Regions from separate parts of the Halopseudomonas pelagia genome, predicted to be linked through region 1. Evidence: predicted binding sites of a transcription regulator. Region 1 holds the regulator's gene; each other region holds the start of a gene.
The links. Region 1 encodes sigma-54, which starts transcription at its own class of promoters, with help from an activator protein. Its sites were predicted from a motif close to ANTGGCATNNANNTTGCTNT; they were not measured.
Positions count from the first base shown of each region.

Region 1 (7,687 bases):
AGACGCAGCGGCAAGCTTCAAGTTGCACGCTGCAAGCGGCAAGCGGCAAGTAAAGCCAGGGGTTTGAGAGTTCTGGGTTTGGTTTTTGGTCCGCTTGGATTCCCGCCTGCGCGGGAATGACGGGGGGGCGGCGGGAATGACGGGGGATCAGCGGAATGACGGGGGATCGGCGGGAATGACTGGGCGGGTTGTGGGATAGCTGGGTGCCGGTTACCATTTTGCAGCTTGCAGCTTGCGCTACTCCCCCTCGCCGAAATAATCCTCGATCAAGGCCAATAGTTCCTCCATGGCTTGATCCGCTTCTTCGCCTTCGCAGCTGATACAGACTTCCGAGCCTTTACTTGCGGCCAGCATCATCACTTGCATGATGCTTTTGCCGTCGACCAATTCTTCTTCGTTTCCGCCGATTTTCACCTGACAGCCATAGCGGTTGGCCACGCCGACGAATTTTGCGGCGGCGCGGGCATGCAGGCCGAGTTTGTTGATGATTTGTACGCGGGTCGTTGGCATCGTCAGGGCAGGTCGCGGTGGCGGATCAGCAGGTTCGGGATGCTTGTGGACAGTTCCTTGACCAATCGTTCGGTCAGGTAAACCGAGCGGTGATGACCGCCAGTGCAACCGATGGAAATGGTCATGTAGCTGCGTTCGCCCGCCGCGTAGCGGGGCAGCCATTTACTCAGGAACTGGTGAATATCGTCATACATTTCCTGCACTTCGGGCTGGGCTTGCAGGTAATCGCAAATTTGCGGGTCACGGCCAGAATAGGGCCTCAACTCGGCTTTCCAGTAGGGATTGGGCAGGCAGCGCACGTCAAATACCAGGTCGGAGTCGACTGGAACGCCGCGCTTGAAGCCAAAAGACTGGATCATCACTGAGGTGCCGTGGGACTGGCTGCCCAGCAAACGCTGCTTCAGCAAGTCCCGCAGCTGATACAGGTTGAGATGGCTGGTATCGATCTTCAGGCCGGCCAGATCAATGATCGGCTCAAGTAAACGTAATTCTGCGGCCAGTGCCTCTCCCAGCGAATGCGTACCATTGGTCAGCGGGTGTTTGCGTCGGGTTTCCGAGAAACGCTTGATCAGTACTTCATCAGTAGCGGCTAGAAACAGAATGTCGCATTGAACGCCGGCTTCACGCACCTGCTGCAGCAGCTCGGGAAAACGCTCCAGATCACTGGGCAGATTCCGTGCGTCGATACTGATGGCGACTTTGGGCAGATTCAAACCGGTATTATTAACCTGCTTGGCCAGCTCCGGCAGCAAGCCAGCAGGCAGGTTGTCTATGCAGTAATAGCCGTTGTCTTCCAGCAGATGCAGAGCTGTACTCTTGCCGGATCCAGAGCGTCCGCTGACGACAACCAGACGCATGGGTCAGCTCCCGTCGTCTTCGCTGGTCATGATGCGGTACAGACTCTCGGCGTCCGGTGCGTTGCGCAGGGCTTCGCGCAAGCTAGACTGATCCAGCTTGCCGGCAAGCATCTTGAGAATCTGCAAATGCTGCTCGGTAGCCTCAAGCGGCACCAGCAACACAAAAATCAGGTCGACGGGCTCGCCATCAAGGGCGTCATAGTCGATTTTGGATTCGAGTTGCAATAACGCGCCAACAGCCTTGTGACAGCCCTCCAGGCGGCAGTGCGGAATGGCGATACCATTGCCGAAGCCGGTGGAGCCCAGTTTTTCACGGGCGATGAGGCTTTCATAAATGCTGTCGGGATCAAGATGGCTATGCTGGGCGACCAGTTTGCCAATCAGCTCCAGAACGCGCTTTTTTGAAACCCCCTGCACACCGGCAAAGGTGCGCTCGGGGGTGAGTATGTGATCAATTTGCATAATGATGCGGAGAGTCTGCCTTAACGGTCGTTGACGCCTTGCTGGCGATTCAGGTTCTTTTCCTTGTACTTGATCAGTTGACGATCAAGCTTGTCCGTCAGTAAATCTATGGCTGCATACATATCCGTATGCTCGGCATTGGCGACTACTTCGCCCCCGGCCACGTGGAGTGTAGCTTCGGCCTTCTGGCGCAGCTTTTCAACTTCCAGGGTGACTTGTACGTTGGTTATCTTGTCGAAGTGTCGCTCGAGACGTGACATTTTCTCGTTGACGTAATCGCGCAATGCATCGGTGATGTCCAGTTGATGACCGCTAAGGTTCAGTTGCATACGACTTCTCCTGATTGGCTTGGAGTAACAGGGAACCGTGCTTGGCTCCCTATGGTGCCACCTGCTATCACTAAAATCGTTATTGCATGCTGGCTAGACCAGCCGTTTGCGTTCGCTCGAAGGGGCGATGTTGAGCGACTCGCGGTATTTGGCGATGGTTCTGCGGGCCACATCGATGCCCTGTTCTTCCAGTAAACCAGCGATCTTGCTATCGCTCAATGGTTTCTTCGGGTTTTCTGCTGCCACCAGCTTTTTGATCAGCGCGCGGATGGCGGTGGAGGAGAATTCACCGCCTTCTGCGGTGCCGACATGGCTGGAGAAAAAGTATTTTAGCTCGAAGATGCCGCGTGGGGTATGCATGTATTTCTGCGTCGTTACGCGCGAAATGGTCGACTCGTGCATGCCCACCGCCTCGGCGATATCGTGCAGCACCAGGGGTTTCATCGCTTCTTCGCCATGCTCCAGGAAGCCGCGCTGATGCTCGACGATCTGCGTGGCGACTTTCATCAGTGTTTCGTTGCGGCTTTGCAAGCTCTTGATGAACCAGCGTGCTTCCTGCAAATGATTACGCAGGTAAGTGTTGTCCTGGCTGGCATCCGCGCGGCGGACCATGGAGGCGTAATGATTGTTCACCCGCACCTTGGGTACTGACTCCTGGTTCAGCTCGACAATCCAGCGCTTGTTGTCACGGTGCACGATCACATCGGGAATCACATATTCGGGCTCGCCCGAGGCGATTTCCGAGCCAGGGCGCGGATTGAGCGTCTGTATCAGGCTGATCGCGCGGCTCAGTTGCTCTTCCTTCAGCCGGGTCCGGCGCATCAGTTGAGTAAAATCGCGGCTGCCGAGCAGTTCCAGGTGATCCTTGACGATCTTCTGCGCCTGTTCGAGCAGGGGGGTGTCCTTGGGAAGCTGGCGCAGTTGCAGATAGAGGCATTCACTGAGGTTGCGCGCGCCGACACCCAGAGGTTCGAACTGCTGAATGCGGTGCAGAACCATCTCTACTTCATCCAGCTCGACTTCCAGCTCGGGATCGAGCGAGGCAAGAATCTCCTCCAGGGACTCTTCCAGATAGCCGTCGGCGTTGATCGCATCGATCAACGACAGCGCTATCAACTGATCGGTTTCCGACAGCGGAATCAGGTTGAGCTGCCATTCCAGATGGCTTTGCAATGTCTCGCCAGAGCCGGTGCGGGCGGTAAAGTCCCACTCGTCGTCATCCTGGCTGGGTAGCGAGCTGGCTGAGGTCTGGTATACGTCATCCCATTGCGTGTCCACCGGCAGCTCACTGGGGATCTGCTCGTTCCAGTTGCCTTCTTCTTCGGCCTGACTGTGTTGCTCAATCGCGTCCATCGCCACCGGTTCCGGGATGGTGACCGCCGGCGCGTCATCCTTGTCCAAGCCATTTTCCTGGCTCGGAGAGAAATCATCATCGCCTTCATCAGCCATCTCCAGCATGGGATTGGCTTCCAACGCCTCCTGGACCTCTTGCTGGAGGTCCAGACTGGATAGCTGCAACAGTCGGATGGCTTGCTGCAGCTGCGGCGTCATCGTCAGCTGCTGCCCCATCTTGAGGGCGAGCGATGGTTTCATGTTTGAGCGTATTACCTTGTGCGCAATGTTAAATCGATAGCGTTAATCGACAGAATTTTAGCATGCATGGTCGGTTGAATATCTACAGGCGGAAGGCGTGCCCCAGATACACGTCTTTCACCGTCTGGTTGGCCAGGACGGTTTCAGCGTCGCCTTCGGCAATGATATGCCCGTCGTTGACGATATAGGCTTTGTCGCAGATATCCAGTGTTTCTCGCACATTATGATCGGTGATGAGTACACCGATGCCCTTGCTTTTCAGGTGCTGGATAATCTGTTTGATATCGTTGACCGATATCGGATCAACGCCGGCGAAAGGTTCATCCAGCAGAATGAACTTGGGTTCGGTGGCCAGAGCGCGAGCGATCTCCGCGCGGCGGCGTTCGCCACCGGACAGGCTCATACCCAGACTGTTGGCCAGGTGATGGATGTGGAATTCACGCAATAGCGACTCCAGCGCGTCCGCGCGGCCTTGCTTGTTCAGGTCTTTGCGGGTTTCCAGGATCGCCATGATGTTATCGGCGACGCTGAGCTTGCGAAAAATGGAGGCTTCCTGAGGCAGGTAGCCGATACCCTGGCGTGCCCGACCGTGCATGGGCAGCTTGGTCACATCCACGCCGTTGACCAGAATATTGCCTTCGTCAGCTTTGACCAAGCCGACAATCATGTAGAAGCACGTGGTTTTGCCTGCCCCGTTGGGCCCGAGCAGACCGACCACTTCGCCGCTGTTGATGGAGACCGATACATCCCGTACGACTTTGCGGGATTTATAGGCTTTGGCCAGGTGACGCGCTTCCAGTGTGGTCATGGGTTGGCCGGTTCAGTGCGTTTGCGTGGCTGGATGAGGATTTCGATCCGGTCCTGCTCGCCACCAGTGCCGCCGTCGCTGTTGGCGCGGCCGGCGTCCACCACCTCGCGGGTGATGTCATAGCTGATGTATTCACCCTGAAAGGTATTGCCGTCCTGCTCCAGAAAGGCCTCGTCGATCAGCACTACGCGGTCGGCATCGGCCAGATATTCAATAGTCTGGCCGCGGGAATCCACTGGCGAGCCGCCTTCGGGCGTCTGCTTGTAAGTCGCAGGTGTGCCCTGGCTGACAATCTTGCTCACCGCGCCCTCGGCGTCGGTGTTCAGCGTCACCCGGTTGCCGGTCAGGCGCATGCTGCCTTGGGTGATGATGACATTACCGGTGTAAATGGCGGTGTTGCTGCGGTCATCCAGCGTCGCGCTGTTGGCCTGAATGCGGATGGGTTGGTCACGGTCGGCGGCAAACACTGCCGCGGACATTCCCAGCCCCAGTACCAGGGCCGCGAGGCCCAGGGATTTAACGCACCTCATGTTGACCCCTTACGGTGGACAGCAGCTCTAGGCGGCCGTCGTTAAGATAAACCTGCATGCCGACAGCGTTGGTCACGTTGCCGGCGTTTTCGATTCTAACGCTTTGTGCGGTTTCGGCATAATTTCGCGCGGGAAACAGCGTCAGCGCCTGTGTCGTCATGCGTCGGTCGGTTTGGGCGGGATTCTGGCTCTGCAGCAAGACATTATCGGTCAGTTCAACCTGATCGCCTGCCTGCGTAACGACGCCGTGCTCTGCTTCCAACAGCCAGGGCTCACCGTCCTCCGCCCGGTAAAAAATCAACCGCGGACTCTCCAGCTTGGTGCTGTCGTCGTCGGCTTGATGGGTGGCGCGGACGCTGGTCAGTTCATAGGCCGGCGTACCCTGCTCGTTGAGCATGAGTATGCGATTGTTTTCCATGAAGAAGTCCGGCTGATTGGGATCGCTGATGGTCAGGCTGTCATTGAAGCTGGCCGGCCGGATATTGAAATAACCGATCGACAGGCCTAGCACCACCGCCAGGCCAATAAAGCCGGCAGTCAGCAGATAGCGCGGAATTTTCGGAATAGTCGGCATCAGAGGTAGGCTGCCCGGGCGTTATCAAGCGAACCCTGCGCGTACATGATCAGTTCGCAGAACTCGCGCGCTGCACCAGCTCCGCCTGATGCTTCGGTAATGCCGTGCGCATGCTCACGGACGAAAGAATCAGCGCTGGCGACGGCTATACCCAGGCCAACGCGACGCATCACCGGCAGATCTGGCAGGTCGTCGCCCAGAAAGGCAATCTGCTCCAGCTCAAAGTCCAGCACGTTGCGCAGCTCGGCCAGAGCATTGAGCTTGTCTTCGCGGCCTTGAATCAGGTGACGAATGCCCAGGTTGGCGGCGCGCTTTTCCACCAGCGGCGACGAACGGCCGCTGATAATGGCAACTTCCACCCCCGATGCCATCAACATCTTGATGCCGTGTCCGTCCAGGGTGTTGAAGGATTTGAACTCGGTGCCATCGGGCATGAAGTACAAGCGCCCGTCAGTGAGTACACCGTCCACATCAAAAATGGCCAGACGGATGGCTCTGGCGCGCTCAAGCAATTGCTGGTCTGGTCCGCTCATACAACTCCTGCGCGTAAAAGGTCATGCATATTGAGGGCGCCGACCGGGCGATGCTGCTCGTCGACGACGAAAAGGCCGCTGATCTTGCCGTCTTCCATGACCTTCAACGCTTCTGCGGCGAGTATGCCCTGTTGCACGGTCTTGCAGTTACGGGTCATTACCTCGGCAATGCCGGCAGTGCGTATATCAATGCTTTGATCCAGCGTGCGACGCAAATCGCCATCGGTAAAGATGCCGACCAGGCGTCCTTCTTCATCGGCAATGCCGGTCAGCCCCAGCCCCTTGCGAGTCATTTCCAGCAGGGCGTCGCGTAATGAGGTCGACGGGCTTACCAGCGGCATGGTTGCCTCGCCATGCATGATGTCATCTACCAACAGCAACAGCCGCCTTCCAAGCGTGCCGCCTGGATGGGAAAAGGCGAAATCTTCGGCACTGAAGCCCCGCGCTTCCAGCAGCGCAATGGCCAGGGCGTCGCCCATTACCAGCGCGGTAGTGGTGCTGGAGGTGGGGGCCAGATTGAGCGGGCAGGCTTCCTGCTCTACGCCGGTGTGCAGGTTAGCGAGCGCCGAACGGGCCATGATCGAATCCGGGTTGCCGGTAATGCTGATCAGCGGCACCCCCAGGCGCTTGAGCAGTGGCAGCAAGGTGACCACTTCAGCAGTGTTGCCGGAGTTGGACAGAGCGATAACCACATCCTGACGGGTAATCATACCCATGTCGCCATGGCTGGCCTCGCCAGGATGAACAAAAAATGCCGGGGTGCCGGTGCTGGCCAGGGTGGCGGCGATCTTCTTGCCTACATGTCCGGATTTGCCCATGCCGGTGACCACCACCCGCCCGGTACAGGCCATCAGCGCCGTACAAGCGGCATCAAAATGGTGGTCCAGCCGCTCCAGCAGACTGTTGACGGCATCGCGCTCCATCTCGATGGTGCGGCGGGCAGAAGCTATGTAGTTGAAATCAGGCATGAAGTATCTTGAGTGATGGTCTGACTGGCTAGTATAGCGCCTTGTGCCGCCCAACTCACCAGTGAGGGTGGCAGCGCTATGTCAACTTGGAGGGCCTCAGCGCCCTGACGTTCCCTTGGGTTATTGCCAGGGGGTTGTCACTAGCCCATTCCAGCAGTGGGCGCTTGATCCGCGCGCCCAATTGATTAGCAGATATTGCCTAAGCAACCAATTGTTCGACGGTTACTTGGGCTGCCTAACGCAAACTGATATATTAGCGCGTTCAAATTGCCCGCCGCAGTATGGCAGCTCCGAGAAGCCTGATTCATTTATGACCGACTCTTCAGACTATATCGTTGACCTGAAAAAGGTAACTTTCAGGCGCGACGACCGCCTTATTTTTGATGGGGTGGATATTCGCATACCCCGCGGTAAGGTGACCGGGATCATGGGTCCCAGCGGTTGCGGCAAGACCACGCTGCTGCGCCTGATCGGTGCGCAACTGCGCCCGGAAAGCGGCGAAGTGCTGGTCAATGGCCAGAAT
Region 1 is NZ_CP033116.1:1,192,399-1,200,085, forward strand. It holds gene pmbA (metalloprotease PmbA) at 1-1, shown strand, start outside; gene EAO82_RS05625 (HPr family phosphocarrier protein) at 238-510, opposite strand; gene rapZ (RNase adapter RapZ) at 513-1,367, opposite strand; gene ptsN (PTS IIA-like nitrogen regulatory protein PtsN) at 1,371-1,832, opposite strand; gene hpf (ribosome hibernation-promoting factor, HPF/YfiA family) at 1,850-2,158, opposite strand; gene EAO82_RS05645 (RNA polymerase factor sigma-54) at 2,252-3,751, opposite strand; gene lptB (LPS export ABC transporter ATP-binding protein) at 3,834-4,559, opposite strand; gene lptA (lipopolysaccharide transport periplasmic protein LptA) at 4,556-5,089, opposite strand; gene lptC (LPS export ABC transporter periplasmic protein LptC) at 5,076-5,663, opposite strand; gene EAO82_RS05665 (KdsC family phosphatase) at 5,663-6,196, opposite strand; gene EAO82_RS05670 (KpsF/GutQ family sugar-phosphate isomerase) at 6,193-7,164, opposite strand; gene EAO82_RS05675 (ABC transporter ATP-binding protein) at 7,475-7,687, shown strand, end outside.

Region 2 (7,687 bases), 1.1 Mb from region 1:
ATGTAGTGCACGGTGCGTTCCAGATAGAAGGCTTCTTCACGGTAGAGCTGCAGGAAGGCCAGGCTGTATTCCATCACCTCGGCTTCGGTCTTGACCTTGACGAAGAACTCGCCAGCTTCGGTCTTTATGCCACCGTTGCCGCCGATATACAGCTCCCAGCCGGAGTCCACGCCGATAATGCCAATATCCTTGATGCCGGATTCTGCACAGTTGCGCGGGCAACCGGACACCGCCAGCTTGACCTTGTGTGGCGACCACATGTTGAACAGCGCATGCTCCAGGTCGATGCCCATCTGCGTCGAATTCTGCGTACCAAAGCGGCAGAATTCGCTGCCTACGCAGGTTTTTACCGTGCGGATGGATTTGCCGTAGGCGTGGCCCGAGGGCATATCCAGATCCTTCCAGACCGCGGGCAGATCCTCTTTCTTAATGCCGAGCAGATCGATCCGCTGGCCACCGGTGACCTTGACCATGGGCACCTGATACTTGTCGGCTACATCGGCGATCCGGCGCAGCTCCGCCGCATTGGTAATGCCGCCCCACATGCGTGGAATAACCGAGTAGGTACCGTCTTTCTGGATATTGGCGTGGGCGCGCTCGTTGATAAAGCGCGACTGCGGATCGTCCTTGGCCTCGCCTGGCCAGGTGGAGATCAGGTAATAGTTCAGCGCCGGGCGGCAGGTGGCGCAGCCGTTCGGCGTGCGCCATTCCATAAAGCGCATGGCATCGGGAATACTGATCAGGTGGTGCTCGCGAATCGCCTTGCGGACCTGGCCGTGATTCAGATCGGTACAGCCGCACACGGCTTTCTCGCTCTTGGGCTTTACATCAGCGGCGCCGCCCACGGTGTTAATCACGATCTGCTCGACCAGGCCGGTGCAGGAGCCACAGGAACTGGCAGCCTTGGTGTGCTTTTTCACGTCATCGACGCTGAACAGGCCGTGCTCCTGGATCGCCTTGACGATGGTGCCCTTGCATACGCCGTTGCAGCCGCAGACTTCCATGTCATCGGGCATGTTGGTGGTCTTGCTCTGACCCTGGTGGCCGGTATCACCAATGGCGTTTTCGCCAAACATCAGGTGGTCCCGGATCTCGTGAATGTTGTGGCTTTCCTTGACCATGCGGAAGTACCAGCCGCCGTCGGCGGTGTCCCCGTACAGGCAGGCGCCGACCAGGATGTTGTTTCTGATCACCAGCTTCTTGTACACGCCACCGATGGGGTCGGACAGCGTAATCACTTCGCTGTCGTCATCGCCCATGAACTCGCCAGCGGAGAACAGGTCGATGCCGGTAACCTTGAGTTTGGTCGAGGTGACCGAGCCTTCGTAGCGACCATAACCGAGCATGGCCAGGTGATTGGCGCAGACCTTGGCTTGTTCAAACAGTGGCGCAACCAGACCGTAGGCGATGCCCCGGTGGCTGGCACATTCGCCGATGGCGTAGATCTTCGGATCGTAGGTTTGCAGCGTATCGCTGACCAGAATGCCTCGATTGCAGGCCAGGCCAGCGCTTTCTGCCAGATCGGTATTCGGGCGGATGCCGGCGGCCATGACCACCAGGTCGGCGGGAATTTCGCTGCCATCCTTGAAGCGCACGGCTTTGACCCGGCCCTTGCCATCATCCAGCAACGCGCTGGTGAACTGTGGCAGCAGGAACTTCAGTCCGCGCTCTTCCAGCGAACCCTGGAGCAAATTTCCCGCGGTGCGATCCAACTGGCGTTCCAGCAGCCATTCACCGATATGCACGACGGTGACTTCCATACCGCGCATCTTCAGCCCGTTGGCCGCTTCCAGGCCGAGCAGACCGCCGCCGATGACCACGGCGTGCTTGTGGGTCTTGGCGGTGTTCATCATCGTTTCGGTATCGGCGATATCCCGATAGCCGATCACGCCTTCCAGATCCTTGCCGGGAATCGGCAGAATGAAAGGATTGGAGCCGGTCGCCATCAACAGCCGGTCATATTCCGCCTCGGTACCGTCGTCGGCATACACACGACAGGCCTTGCGATCGATTTTGACCACCTTGCGGCCAGTATGCAGGGTGATGTTGTTATCTGAGTACCACTTCAGGTCATTGAGGATAATGTCCTCGAACGCCTGCTCGCCGGCCAGAACCGGCGAGAGCAGAATGCGGTTGTAGTTGGGGTGCGGCTCGGCACCGAACACGGTTATGTCGTACATGTCAGGTGCGAGCTTGAGCAGTTCTTCCAGGGTACGTACCCCGGCCATGCCGTTGCCTACCATCACCAGTTTGAGCTTTTGCATCTGTTGCTCCGTGTTGTTGAGCGCAAAACAAAAAAGGCGTCCCACCGCTCTCGCGGTAGGACGCCTTTGTCCGGTTCCTGATCAGTCAGGTAGTGCCCTGTCGCCGTTGACAGTTGCACGTTATGTAAGGGTGTTGCACTTGCGTGGCTTGCTTGTATGAATATCTCTTGATTACAACAATGCACAGTGCGTGCCAGCTTCCAAGTAACTGATATTCCTCGGGTTGCAGGGCGCTGAGTGAGATTTTACTGCACCCATATGAGGCGGTCGGCACCACCCTGGTGCGCTTATGCGATACTCAGTGCAGCAACATCACCAGCAGCAGCAGATTCAAACCCAACGCACCCAGTGCAATGCCGCGCCATATCGCCAGCGGCGCGCGCTCCAGTAACGGCCGATGTGCCGGCGCCAGAGCTGAGCGATCACCCCGTTCTAAAGCCAATAACCATTCCTCGGCGGTTTCGTAGCGCTTGCCGGGATCGGTCTCCAACGCCTTGAGTAGGCAGCGGTCAATCCAGGTAGGCAGATCCGGCCGATAACGACTCGGTGGAGTCGGTTGGCCAAAGCGCGGATGCTGAAACGCTTCGATTTCGCCATAGGGGTAATGGCCGGTCAGCAGGTAATAGAGGCTGACGCCTGCGCTGTACAGATCCTGCTGCGCTGAGGGCTCGGCCCCGGCAAAAGCTTCCGGGGCGATATAGCTGGGCGTGCCGGGTAAACCGCCTTGCCAGTCTGACAAGCCGGGGCAGAATGCCAGACCGAAATCGAGCAGGCGCAGCACGCCGTCATCGCCGATATGCAGGTTGCTGGGGGTTATATCCCTGTGCAGTATATTGCGCCGATGCAATAGTCCGACAGCACGTGTCAAAGCGGGTGCAAGGCTCTGGAATTGCGCCAGGCTGAGCAGACCGGTGCTGCGCTTCTGTTGCTGCAGGGTCATGCCGGCATATTCGCGCATTACGTAGTACAGGTGCCGACGACTGCAATGCGCATGCAGTTCGGGTACATGCGTACCCGCCACCCGGCGCAGAAACCATTCCTCCAGCACCAACTGACGCTGCGCCTCAGGGTCATCCTTGAGCGCAGCGGGCAGGGTTTTCAATAGCCAGTTCTGCTGGGTGGCGTCCTTGACGCGATACAGCAAGGATTGGCGCGATTCGGCCAAGCGCTCTGTGACAAGCCAGCCTTCAAAACTCTGACCGTTCTTCAGAGGCGGAGGAACGGCACGTTCGTCCGCTGGCAGCAGCGCATCATTCAGGCTGGCTTTCGGCAGGTGATCAATGCATACCAGCAATGCGCTGGCGTTGTCCGGGCTGCCGGCCAGATGTGCTTGGCTGACCAGCTCATTGCAGCAGTTTGCCGGTTCATCCTCCCGGGTCAGGTACTGGTGCAGTAGCTGATCATCCAACTGCGCCCAGACGCCATCGCTGACCAGCAGAAAACGATCGCCGCTATGCAGCTCGCCCTCCAGGTAGTCCATCACCAGATGTTCATCCAGGCCCATGGCGCGCTTGAGTACGTGCTGCATGCCGGGCTGCTCCCACACATGCTCCTGGGTCAGTTTGCGCAGCTGGCCATCGCGCAACAGGTAGACCCGGCAGTCGCCGATATGTGCCAGCGTATAGCGCTGCCCGCGCAGCACCAGCAGGCTCAGGGTGGTGAGTAGCGGCTGCCCGCCGCCATTGCAGCGCAGCCAGCGATTGTGTGCGGTCAACAGCCGCTCCAGAGCCTGAGTCACGGTCCAGGTTTCGGGCGTCGAGTAGTAATCCAGCGCCAACGCTTGCAAGGTTGCCCGGGCAGCCAGACCACCATCGGCACAGTGGCTGACACCATCAGCGAGCGCTAGCAGATGGCCCTTGCTTGCGGCCAGGTGCGGGGCAGGCGTAACGATGCGTATCGCATCCTGGTTCTCTTCCCGCGGGCCCCTGGCGCTCGCTTCGGCGATGCGCAGTTCCAGACTCATGATCAGATTCGCGCCGAGGTCATGGCTGACGAACCCCAGGTGGTGCGCCAGCGACGTTTGACGCCAATCAAGCCAAACAGGGCCAGCAGGCCGAGGCCAGAAAACAACCAGAGTCCCAGTTGGTAGTCGCCGGTCTGCTGCTTGATGGTACCCAGCCCGGCGGCCAGTACGAACCCGCCTACGCCGCCGGCCATGCCGATCAACCCGGTCATTACCCCGATTTCACGATGAAAGCGCTGGGGTACCAATTGGAAGACCGCACCGTTGCCAGCGCCCAATCCCAGCATGGCTGTGACGAACAGCGCCAGTGCAGCAAAGGAGCTGGAGAGGTTAAAGCCAACCAGCGCGATACACAGCGATGCTACGGCATACATGCACAGCAGCGAGCGAATGCCACCGACCCGGTCGGCAAAGGCGCCACCCAACGGCCGCATCAGGCTGCCGGCCAATACGCAGGCGGCGGTGTAGTAGCCCGCGGTCACCGGGTTTAGCCCGTACTGGTCGCTGAAGTAGCCGGGCAGGGCACTGGCCAGACCAATAAAGCCACCAAAGGTTATGCTGTAGAAAAACATGAACCACCAGCTGTCTTTATCGTTCAGCGCCAGCAGATAGTCCTTGCCGGCCTTGGGCTTGGGGCGCTGGGGTGAGTTCTTCGCCACCAATATAAAGATGATCAGAGTGGCGACCAGCGGAATCAGTGCCAGGCCAAATACATTCTGCCAGCCGAACAGATAGGCCAGTCCGGGTGCAAACAGCGCGGCAAGCACGGTGCCTGAATTACCCGCGCCGGCAATGCCCATGGCCTTGCCCTGATGCTCTGCTGGGTACCATTGCGAGGCCAGTGGCAGCGCGACCGCAAAGGCGGCGCCGGCAAAACCCAGCCCCAGGCCCAGCAGCAACGCCTTGTTGTAGCTGTCGACGCCCAGCAGCCAGGCAGTAGCCAATGCGGTAATCACTACCACTTGACCAATGATGCCCGCGGTTTTGGGAGACAACCGGTCAGCCAGAAAGCCCATCAACAGTCGCAGGACAGCGCCCGCGAGAATCGGCGTGGCGACCATCATGCCTCTTTGCTGTGCGCTGAGGCTCAAATCGGTAGCGATCTGCACCGCAAGGGGGCCAAGCAGATACCAGACCATAAAGCTAAGATCGAAGTAGAGAAAGGCGGCAAACAGAGTCGGTGTATGACCGGCTTTCCAGAAACTTTTGTTCATGTGAAATCCCTCAGGAGTGGGCGGTATCAGTGCTGCAGATAGTTTTGCCTGCGCCATTGAGGCAAAAAAAAACGCCACTTCCCGGCAGACCAGTAAAGGTCTGATGGGAAATGACGTCGTTGTCTGATGGCAACCGCCGTTGGCTGCCTGAGTTAATCCAAGCAGGATACGTGCCAGACGAAGGTTTAGCAGCGAGGGTTCAGTCTTTAAGCAGCTCGTGCATGGAGATAATCTGTTCGGCGACCTGGATGATCTTCTGCTGCTTGCTCATGGCCTGGCGGCGCATCAATGTATGCGCTTCGGCTTCATCGCAATTACGCATTTTCATCAGCAGGCCTTTGGCTTTTTCAATGCGCTTGCGTTCGTTCAGTTGCTGTTCGCGCTCAAGTAGTTCGGAGCGCAGCTTCTGGTCGCTTTCAAACCGCGCCATGGCCACATCTAGAATTGCCCGCATGCGCGCGCTTTGAATACCTTCAACGATATAGGCGCTGACGCCGGACTGAATTGCCTGGCGCATCACCCCAGGGTCACGGTCGTCGGTGAACATCACGATCGGCCGAGGTTGGTCACGGGTCACCAGGCAGACCTGTTCCATCACGTCGCGGCCGGGTGAGTCGCTATCGATCAATACCACATCCGGCTTGCAGCTCTGCACCCGGGCGGGCAGGTCGATAGACAAGCCTGATTCTTCCAGCACCTCAAAGCCAGCTTCGATCAGCGAATCCCGAAGCCGCCCGAGTTTGCGGGCTGTGTCGTCAATCAGCAGGATGCGCATAGTGCACTCCCGTACGAACAAGGGTCAGAAGCATTCATCCAGGCGTCCGTCCCAGGTCATGGTGTATATCCAGAGCATGCAGTGCGAACCCACGAGCGTAGCCGCGTGGGTCGCTGCCATCCCAATGCATACCATCAACTAAGGTGCTGCTGCGCATCGGTGAAGACGGGATGGTTACCCCCAGAGCACTGGCTGCATCACGGTAAATATCCAGTTGCTGCACCTGCCGGGCGACGGCGAGGTAATCAGGATCCGTGCGCAACAGGCCCCAACGGCGGAACTGGGTCATGAACCACATTGCGTCCGACAGATAGGGCATGTTGACGCTGCCTTCACCGTGGAAACGCAGCGGGTGGCTATCCTGCCAGATATCTCCGTTGCCGTCATTGTACTCTCCCAGCATGCGCGGCAGCAGTGCATCAACGGGCGCATCAACGAACTCTGGGCTGCTGATCAACTGGGCGGTACTCTCACGATTGGCGTCGTTCTGGTCGATAAAACGGCTGGCATCGAGTATCGCCATGACCAGGGCTCTGGCGGTATTGGGGTAGCGGTCGACAAATTCCTGTGTGGTACTCAGCACCTTTTCGGGGTGGTCAGGCCAGATCGACTGGCTGGTCGCCATGGTGAAACCTTCGCCCTGCTGAATGGCGCAGGCGCCCCAGGGCTCGCCTGCGCAAAAGCCGTCGATACGCTTGGCCTTCAGATGCTGGACCATCAAGGAGGGTGGGACTACCAGAGTCTCAACATCCTTTAGCGGATGAATACCCTGCGCCGCCAGCCAGTAATACAACCACATAGCGTGGGTGCCGGTGGGGAAGGTCTGGGCAAACCGCAGTGGCGCACTATTTTGATGCACCATCTTGCCCAGCGCCTTGGGATCGGTCACGCCAGCGCGTTGCATGCTGGCGGCAAGATTGATCGCCTGGCCGTTCTGGTTCAAGCCCATCAACACCGCCATCGGCGTGCTCGGACTGCCGATGCCCAGATGCACCCCGTAGATCAGGCCGTACAGGCCCTGTACGGCGTCCAGCTCGCCGCTCAGCAGGCGGTCTCGCAATCCCGCCCACGAAGCCTGTCGGTGCAGTTGCAGACTTAGCCCGTAGGGCTCGGCGAAACCTTGAGTGGCGGCCACAATCAGCGATGCGGCGTCCGTTAATGGCAGGTAACCCAGCTTTAACAGGCTTTTTTCCGGAGCATCGCTACCGTTGACCCAGGCCAGCGCATCGGCACGTGGTTGGCGATCTTGCTTCATGAGGTTTTTCCTTAACTGTCGGGTGCGCGGCAAATAAAAAAGCGCCGTGCTCCAGATCGCTGCTACTGATCTGGATACACGACGCCGTTGTCGTTTGCTGCTGCCCGATTAATCGGGTTTGGAAAAAATCAGAGCAAGGACTGTGCCAGCGATATTAGCGCACGATCATTACCGAGGTTTTGGACAACTGCACTACGCGCAGCGCATTGGTACCCA
Region 2 is NZ_CP033116.1:2,294,205-2,301,891, forward strand. It holds gene nirB (nitrite reductase large subunit NirB) at 1-2,264, opposite strand, end outside; gene EAO82_RS10830 (bifunctional protein-serine/threonine kinase/phosphatase) at 2,563-4,227, opposite strand; gene EAO82_RS10835 (nitrate/nitrite transporter) at 4,230-5,441, opposite strand; gene EAO82_RS10840 (ANTAR domain-containing response regulator) at 5,641-6,216, opposite strand; gene EAO82_RS10845 (CmpA/NrtA family ABC transporter substrate-binding protein) at 6,251-7,471, opposite strand; gene EAO82_RS10850 (universal stress protein) at 7,626-7,687, opposite strand, start outside.
Region 2: nirB (nitrite reductase large subunit NirB) is a predicted target of sigma-54. The motif match lies at 2,443-2,462, and genes of this name have one in related genera.

Region 3 (7,687 bases), 520 kb from region 1:
GCGAGTTGATGATCACCTTAGCGGCAGCGTTGCCCTGCTCGATCTGCAGGTTCTCGACCATCGACATGTAATCAACCCGCTGGTTGGGGTCCAGCGGCGCGCGCACGCTGATCGAACCGCCATCCTGAGCCTGCGCCACATCCGGGCCGAAGGTGTTGTTGATCTGGTCCACTACTCGCTTGGCGGTAGTGAAATCCGGACGGTTCAGGTTGAATACCAGATGGCTGCCGGTAGCAAACGGGCTCTCTACTGCCCGCTCGACCGTAGCGCCACCAGGAATGCGCCCGACACTCGGCACATTGACGGTGATTCGTGAGCCGTCGGCACCTTCAGCACCAAAGCCACCGACTACCAGGTTGCCTTGGGCAATCGCGTAAATTTCACCATCGATACCTTTAAGGGGGGTCATCAACAGACTACCGCCGCGCAGGCTTTTCGAGTTACCAATTGAGGAGACGGTAATGTCGATGTTCTGACCCGGCCGGGCAAAGGGCGGCAGATCAGCATGAATAGCGACCGCTGCCACGTTGCGCATCTGGATACGCGTACCTGGCGGCACGGTGATACCGAACTGGGTCAACATGTTGTTAAAGGTTTGTACGGTAAAAGGCGTCTGGCTGGTCTGGTCACCCGAGCCATCCAGGCCGACGACCAGGCCGTAGCCGATCAATTGGTTGGTCCGCACGCCGGCAATACTGGCGATGTCCTTTAACCGCTCGGCCTGGGCCAGGGGGCTGATGAGCAGAACGCACAGGCATAACAGCAAGCTTCGCATGCTCATAACTCCTAGAAGGGCCAAAGGGGGCTAAGAAAGAACTGACTCAACCAGCCAGGTTGACTGGCGTTGGCGAAGGCGCCAGTACCCGAATAAGCGATGCGTGCATCGGCTACACGGGTTGATGGAACGGTGTTATCGGTAGCCACGTCGTCGCTGCGTACCAGGCCGGAAATACGGATCAGTTCATTACCATTATTCAGCGTAATCCACTTCTCGCCGCGAACGCGCAAGATGCCATTGGGCAATACTTCGGCCACGGTCACAGTGATCGAACCAGTCAGACTATTAGTCTGGTTGGCTTCAGAGTCACCAGCGAAACTGCGCTCTCCACCCATGTCGACGCCCAGACTCAAGCCCTTGGCACCGACGACATTACCGAACAGGGTCGGGTTGGCAATCTGCGTAGAGCTGTTCTTGCTGATCTCATTGTCGGCACTTTTGCTTGCGGCCATGCGCTCCTGCAACGTGATGGTAATGATGTCACCTACCCGGTGAGCCTTGCGGTCATCGAACAGGTTCTGGTTAAAGCCGGCCTGGTAGATAGCACCATTATTCAATGCCTGCGGAATTGGCGTGCGCGGCAACACCGGCGCGTAAGCCGGGTCATCAGGACGCGGGGGCACCTGAACGCACGCGGTCAACAACGCCAGAACGCAAAGCAGCACAGAGCAACGCAGCGTTTTCATTTCACATCACTCCGGTCAGAGGTTCTGACTGATGTATTGCAGCATTTGATCTGCAGTGGAAATAACCTTGGAATTCATCTCGTAGGCGCGCTGGGTGGTGATCATATTGACCAGCTCTTCCACCACGCTGACGTTGGAATTCTCCAGCGTGTTCTGCAGCACCGTACCCAGGCCGTTCTGACCCGGATTGCCGGCCTGCGGCGCGCCGCTGGCGGCGGTTTCCAGGAACAGGTTGTTACCGATCGACTGCAACCCGGCCGGATTTATGAAATCGGCGGTCTGAACGATACCCAACTGCTGCGGTGCAGGATCGCCGAATACCGCGACGCTGACGGTCCCGTCCTCGCCCACGGTGAAGGTCTGGGTGTCTTCCGGCAGCACAATGCCAGGCTCCAACGGGAAGCCGCTGGAGGTCACGATCTGACCATCAGAATCCAGATGAAAGCTACCGTCACGGGTATAGCCGATATTGCCGTCGGGCATCAGAATCTGGAAAAAGCCGCGTCCGTTTACCGCCAGATCCAGTGGCTGTTCGGTCGTTTGCAGCGAACCCTGGGTAAAGATCTTCTGCGTGCCGGCCACGCGCACACCGGTACCTAATTGCAAGCCTGAAGGCAGCTGGGTGTCCTGGGTGCTCTGGGCACCCGGCTGGCGTTTGATCTGATACAACAGATCCTCAAACTCTGGCCGATCGCGCTTGAAACCTGTGGTCGCCACGTTGGCCAGGTTGTTGGAAATGGTCGTGAGCATGGTGTCCTGGGCGGACAACCCGGTCTTGCTGACCCAAAGTGCTGCGTGCATGGTGTATCTCCTTGCGTGTCAGTTCACTGACGCGCCTGATCAGGACTAACTAGCGTTAGCTCATCTGCAAAAGTCGGTTGGTCGTGCTGCTGTTCTCTTCGGCGGTGCGCATCATCTTGATGTGCAGCTCGAATTGCCGGGCCAGTGACAACATCGCGGTCATTTCCTCGACCGCATTGACGTTGCTGCTTTCCAGAAAGCCAGTGGCGACGCGTACCGCGCCGTCGGCGGGTTGTTCAAGAGCGCCTTCGACGCGCATCAGGCCGTCCTCGCCCTTACGCAATGCTGCGGGATCCGGATTGACCAGCTTGATCCGGTCCACATCCGCCAGCACATTCGGCGCTTCGCCCAGGGCGCGGATGGTGATGGTGCCGTCCTGACCAATTTCGACCTTGTCTGCCGGCGGCAAAGCGATGGGGCCGGCGTTGCCGAGCACCGGCAAGCCACTGGAAGTGCGAAGCAAACCGAAGGCGTCAATATTCAGACTACCTGCACGGGTATAAGCCTCAGTGCCGTCCGGCGCCTGAACCGCAATCCAGCCATCCCCTTCAACCGCCAGATCCATATCCCGGCCAGTCTCCTGCAAGGTACCCGAAGACATGTCTGTACCCGGCCGTTCAGTCATGGCGTAGGCGCGGGTGGGCAGGCTTTCACCGTATACCGGCATCGACCGGGCTTGTTCAAAGTCGCGCCGGAAGCCTGTGGTGCTGACGTTGGCCAGATTATTGGCGTGAGCGCGTTGCGCCAGCATGTTCTGGCTGGCTCCGCTCATGGAAATGAATAAGGATTTGTCCACGCTCTACTCCCGTTCTGCCAAGCATTTGCCGCTTTTGGCGTTGTCAAAGGGAATAATGCACACTTCATGCCATGTACGTATGAACAGAATTAAGCGTTCTATATCAACGGGTTGAAATTTTTCCAAGAAAAAAGCGGCAAGACCGGCAAGCTTTCGCCTGCTGTCTTGCCGCCTTTATCTGCTCCGACAGACTTCGGTGACGATTACCGCAGATTGATAATGGTCTGGGTTACCGCATCTTCGGTCTGAATGGTCTTGGCGTTAGCCTGATAGTTACGCTGAGCAATAATCAGGTTAATCAGTTGCTCAGACAGATCCACATTGGACTGCTCCAACGCGCCCGATTGGATGGCGCCCAAAGTACCTGATTGCGGCGCGCCTACAACCGGCTCACCGGAGGCGGAAGATTGCGCCCAAGCCGTGTCACCAAGCGGAGTCAGACCCTGCTGGTTAGCAAAATTGGCGAGTACTACTTGACCCTGAGTCCGAGTCTGGCCATTGGTATAACGCGCAACCAGAAGACCTTCTTCGTCGATAGACAGCCCTGCCAATTCACCTGTGGTAAAGCCGTCCTGCGAGACTGCGGTGACTGCGAAGCTTGATGCAAACTGCGTGGTACCGGTGAGATTGATATCAAACTCGACGCCTGTATCTGCGCCAGTCGGCTGGCCGGTACTATCCACCGGATTCCAACCTTGGATAGCCTTACCAGGCGTACCAAGAGGCTGCGGAGTTTCCAATCGACCATTTTCATCAAAACTCAATTCAACAGGCTGTGGATCAAAAAGGGTTTTGTCAGGGCTTGGCAGGTTGTTAGTCGCCACATCACGACCGTCAATCAGAGTATACATGTCCCAATTATTACCACCGGTCTTTACAAAATATTTGGTCAGCGTATGCGGATTACCCAAGCTATCAAACACATTGACAGACGTGGAGCTGTTGTAGGTTGACGAGTCAGTAGGATCGAAGGTCGCCCGTCCGGCCGCTAGACGACCTGCGGTGTCTGCAATTATAGCGATTTCTGCGTCGGGGAGTGGAACCGGTAACGCCGAATTGGCCAAAATGGTTTCATCATACGCATCTTGGTACACCGGGTCGCCGCTGGAAGCATTATCGTAACTCTGCGCCCACTGAGCTGGACGTACATTGGAAGAGTTCAGATTGATGGTCGAATCAATTTCAGACGTCGCTCGCGGATCAGCCGAGCGAGTATCTACTCGCAAATCGGTCTGCACTCCTTGGTTTATCTGCCCAGAAGCGGCATTCACGCCAAACCCCTGCAACCGAGCTCCGCTGTTATTAGTGAGGAAACCTTCACGATCAGTACCGAAGTATCCAGCTCTGGTATAGCTCAGCGCACCCTCGTCGCTGGTAACAAAGAAGCCATTACCGTTGATAGCCAAATCAAGACTGTTTTCGGTATAGTTGATGTTGCCTTGAGTAAACTGCTGCGCCACATTATTCAGTAGCACACCGCTACCAACGGCATTACGGCCAGTGCCAAGAATCGATGCCGCATACACATCGCCAAACTCGGCCCGCGAACCTTTGAAACCAACCGTGCCTGCGTTGGCAATATTGTTACCAGTGATATTCAGATCGGATGACGCCGCCCGGATACCACTCAAACCTGTATTAAAAGACATGGTAATGCTCCTTGCCGATTCGGTTGGACGGCTGTTACTGACTGATTGAATACACGTCGGATAAATTAATGCTGCCAAGGCCGGCAACGTTCAGGGTCATCTGCCCACCAGCGCCATTGCCAAGAGAAACGCTGTCAACATTGGCCGGCAACAACGTCGCCAGTTGCTTGTTCTCACCATCGATACTGGCCTGAGCTTCAAACTTGTAACGCCCGGGCGGCATGATATTGCCGCTAGCGTCAGTACCGTCCCAGATAAAGTCGTGCATACCCGTATCCTGAGCGCCGAGATTGATGCGCGTCACCAGGCTGCCCTCATCATCGAGTACGTTGACGTAGACATTCGTGCTGGGCTCGGGCAAAGCCAACTGGCCCTTGACGCCCTCGGCGGTATCAACCATTGCCTTGTCGGTGGGCACGATGACCTTGCGCCCTACCAATGAGGAGGCTTGCAGGGCTTGAGACGACTGATAGCCGCTGAGCAGAGATTCCATTGAGGTATTGAGCGTTTCAATACCCTCCACCGTGCTGAATTGCGCCAGTTGGGCAATGAACTCGCCGTTTTCCTGGGGCGCCAGCGGATCCTGGTTATTGAGCTGCGTGACCAGCAGCGTAAGGAACTGGTCCTTGCCCATCTCGTCACCCTGGACCTCACGACTGTCGTCCCGGCCGTACTGATCCAGCACGCTGGCGCCGGTACCGATTGAATTGGCAATACTCATGGTCGGATAGCTCCTGTTACTGACCCAGGGTGAGAACGCGCTGCAACATGGTCTTGGCTGCATTCATGATTTCGACGTTAGTCTGGTAGGCACGTGATGCGGACATCATGTTGGCCATTTCCTCAACTACGTTGACGTTCGGGTAATACACATAACCTTCTTCATTGGCCATCGGGTGATCTGGCTCGTAACGCGCTTGAAGCTCGGCATCGGACTGCACAATGCCGCGCACTTCCACGCCCTGCCCCGCCTGATCATCGCCGGCAAACAGTGACTGACCCATGCCTTGGCTCATGCCCGACTGAGCATTGAACACCGTGGAAAATACCGGCTGCCGCGCGCGGTAGGTTTCACCATCGCTGCTGGACACTGTCTCGGCGTTGGCGATGTTGCTGGCTACCGTATTGAGTCGCACAGACTGGGCGCTCATGCCGGATCCGGCAATATTGAATACGTCACTTAGAGACATGGTTTACTCTCCACGCAGGGCGGTCATCAGCCCTGAAAACTTGCTGTTGAGAAAGGTAAAGCTGGCCTGCAGCCGAATCGCGTTATCCGCATATTGCGCCTGCTCTGCCTGGCTATCGACGGTATTGCCATCGACCGCTGGTTGTAGCGGCGTGCGAAAACGCAAGCCGGCAGCCTGATCGATCAGACTTTCGGCATTCATGTGCTGGGAGTGGGTCTGAGTCGCATTGAAAGAGCGACCCTCGCCGCTCTGCTCAGCCTGTAACACGGCGGCAAAATCCAGATCGCGGGCTTTGAAATTGGGCGTATCGGCGTTGGCAATATTGTTTGCCAGTACCGCTGCTCGCTGGCCGCGAAACAGCAGTGACTGCTCATGTATTCCCAAAGCTTTATCGAAATTGATACTCATACCGGCATTCCTCAGGATGGCAACAAATAGCCACACAGTGTTCTTGCCAATAGACATAGCAAGTGCCGTGCCAATATAAAATCATGTTTAATTTCAGATAGTTGGGAATTTGAGACCGGCAGCGCGGCAAAGAATGACCGCCCAACGGCAAATGCTCGAGGCTAGGCAGAGGAGGCCGTCGCCAACTCCGCCCAGGCAGGTCAAACCTGCCTGGCACGATAAGAGGAAGGGATTAATCTAAACTGGAGACTTATTTGGCTTGGTAAACGATGCCGGGACTACACTGGACCATCTGATAGAGTTCAGGCAGGCCATTGAGCGCCTCGGAGGCGCCAAGCATCAAATAACCACCCGGTTTCAAGGTCGCATGGATACGTTTGAGAATATCTTTCTTCAGGTCAGCGGAAAAATAGATCAACACGTTGCGGCAGAAGACGATATCGAACTTGCCTAGCATCGCGTAGCTATCAAGTAGATTCAACGCTCGGAATTCCACCCGATTGCGGATCGGCTGCTTGACCGTCCAGCGACCCGGGATCCACTGATCGAAATAACGCGCCAGCCGGTCAGCCGATAGACCGCGCGCAACCGACAGGCTGTCATACTCAGCCGACTTGGCAGCGGTAAGAATAGCCCCCGACAGATCGGTAGCCACGATCTGCGCCCCACCGCGTAACTGACCCAGGTTGGCCCGATCAAACTCGTCGATACTCATGCTCAACGAATAAGGCTCCTGCCCCGAGGAGCAGGCTGCCGACCACATACGCAGCCGTTGTCCGGGGTTCTCCTTGATAAACTCTGGAATCAGCCGATTTTTAAGCACATCAAATGGGTAGACATCGCGAAACCACAGCGTTTCATTAGTGGTCATTGCGTCAACCACCGCTTCGCGCAACCCGGCTCTGGGTTGGGTCTGAATACGCGTAACAAGCTCACCCAGGCTTTTTATCTGGTGCTGCTCCAACAACCGATTAAGGCGGCTGGCGACCAGATACTGCTTGTTGTCTCCGAGCACAATGCCACAGGCTTTTTCCAGAAATTCGCGGAAAACCTGGAAATCCTTGTTCGCTGATGTCACACAGCCCGTCCCATTCTCAGTTGAATTACAGCATATTGAATTGCAGCATCAGTCATCAGTTTATCCGCGCAACGCATGCAGTCGATCAATCACCCGCTGGGCCAGTTCATCAGGCTTGAACTTGGCCAGGAAGTCATCAGCGCCGACTTTCTTTACCATCGCCTGGTTGAATACGCCGGACAACGAGGTGTGCAGCAATATGTGCAGACCCACCAGCCGCGGATCATTTCTTACCTCGGCCGTCAGCGTATAGCCATCCATTTCCGGCATCTCGATATCCGACACCATCATCAGCAGCTCG
Region 3 is NZ_CP033116.1:1,712,858-1,720,544, reverse strand. It holds gene EAO82_RS08190 (flagellar basal body P-ring protein FlgI) at 1-775, opposite strand, end outside; gene flgH (flagellar basal body L-ring protein FlgH) at 787-1,464, opposite strand; gene flgG (flagellar basal-body rod protein FlgG) at 1,480-2,265, opposite strand; gene flgF (flagellar basal-body rod protein FlgF) at 2,321-3,061, opposite strand; gene EAO82_RS08170 (flagellar hook protein FlgE) at 3,265-4,710, opposite strand; gene flgD (flagellar hook assembly protein FlgD) at 4,745-5,431, opposite strand; gene flgC (flagellar basal body rod protein FlgC) at 5,448-5,900, opposite strand; gene flgB (flagellar basal body rod protein FlgB) at 5,904-6,308, opposite strand; gene EAO82_RS08150 (CheR family methyltransferase) at 6,559-7,386, opposite strand; gene EAO82_RS08145 (chemotaxis protein CheV) at 7,447-7,687, opposite strand, start outside.
Region 3: flgB (flagellar basal body rod protein FlgB) is a predicted target of sigma-54. The motif match lies at 6,364-6,383, and genes of this name have one in related genera.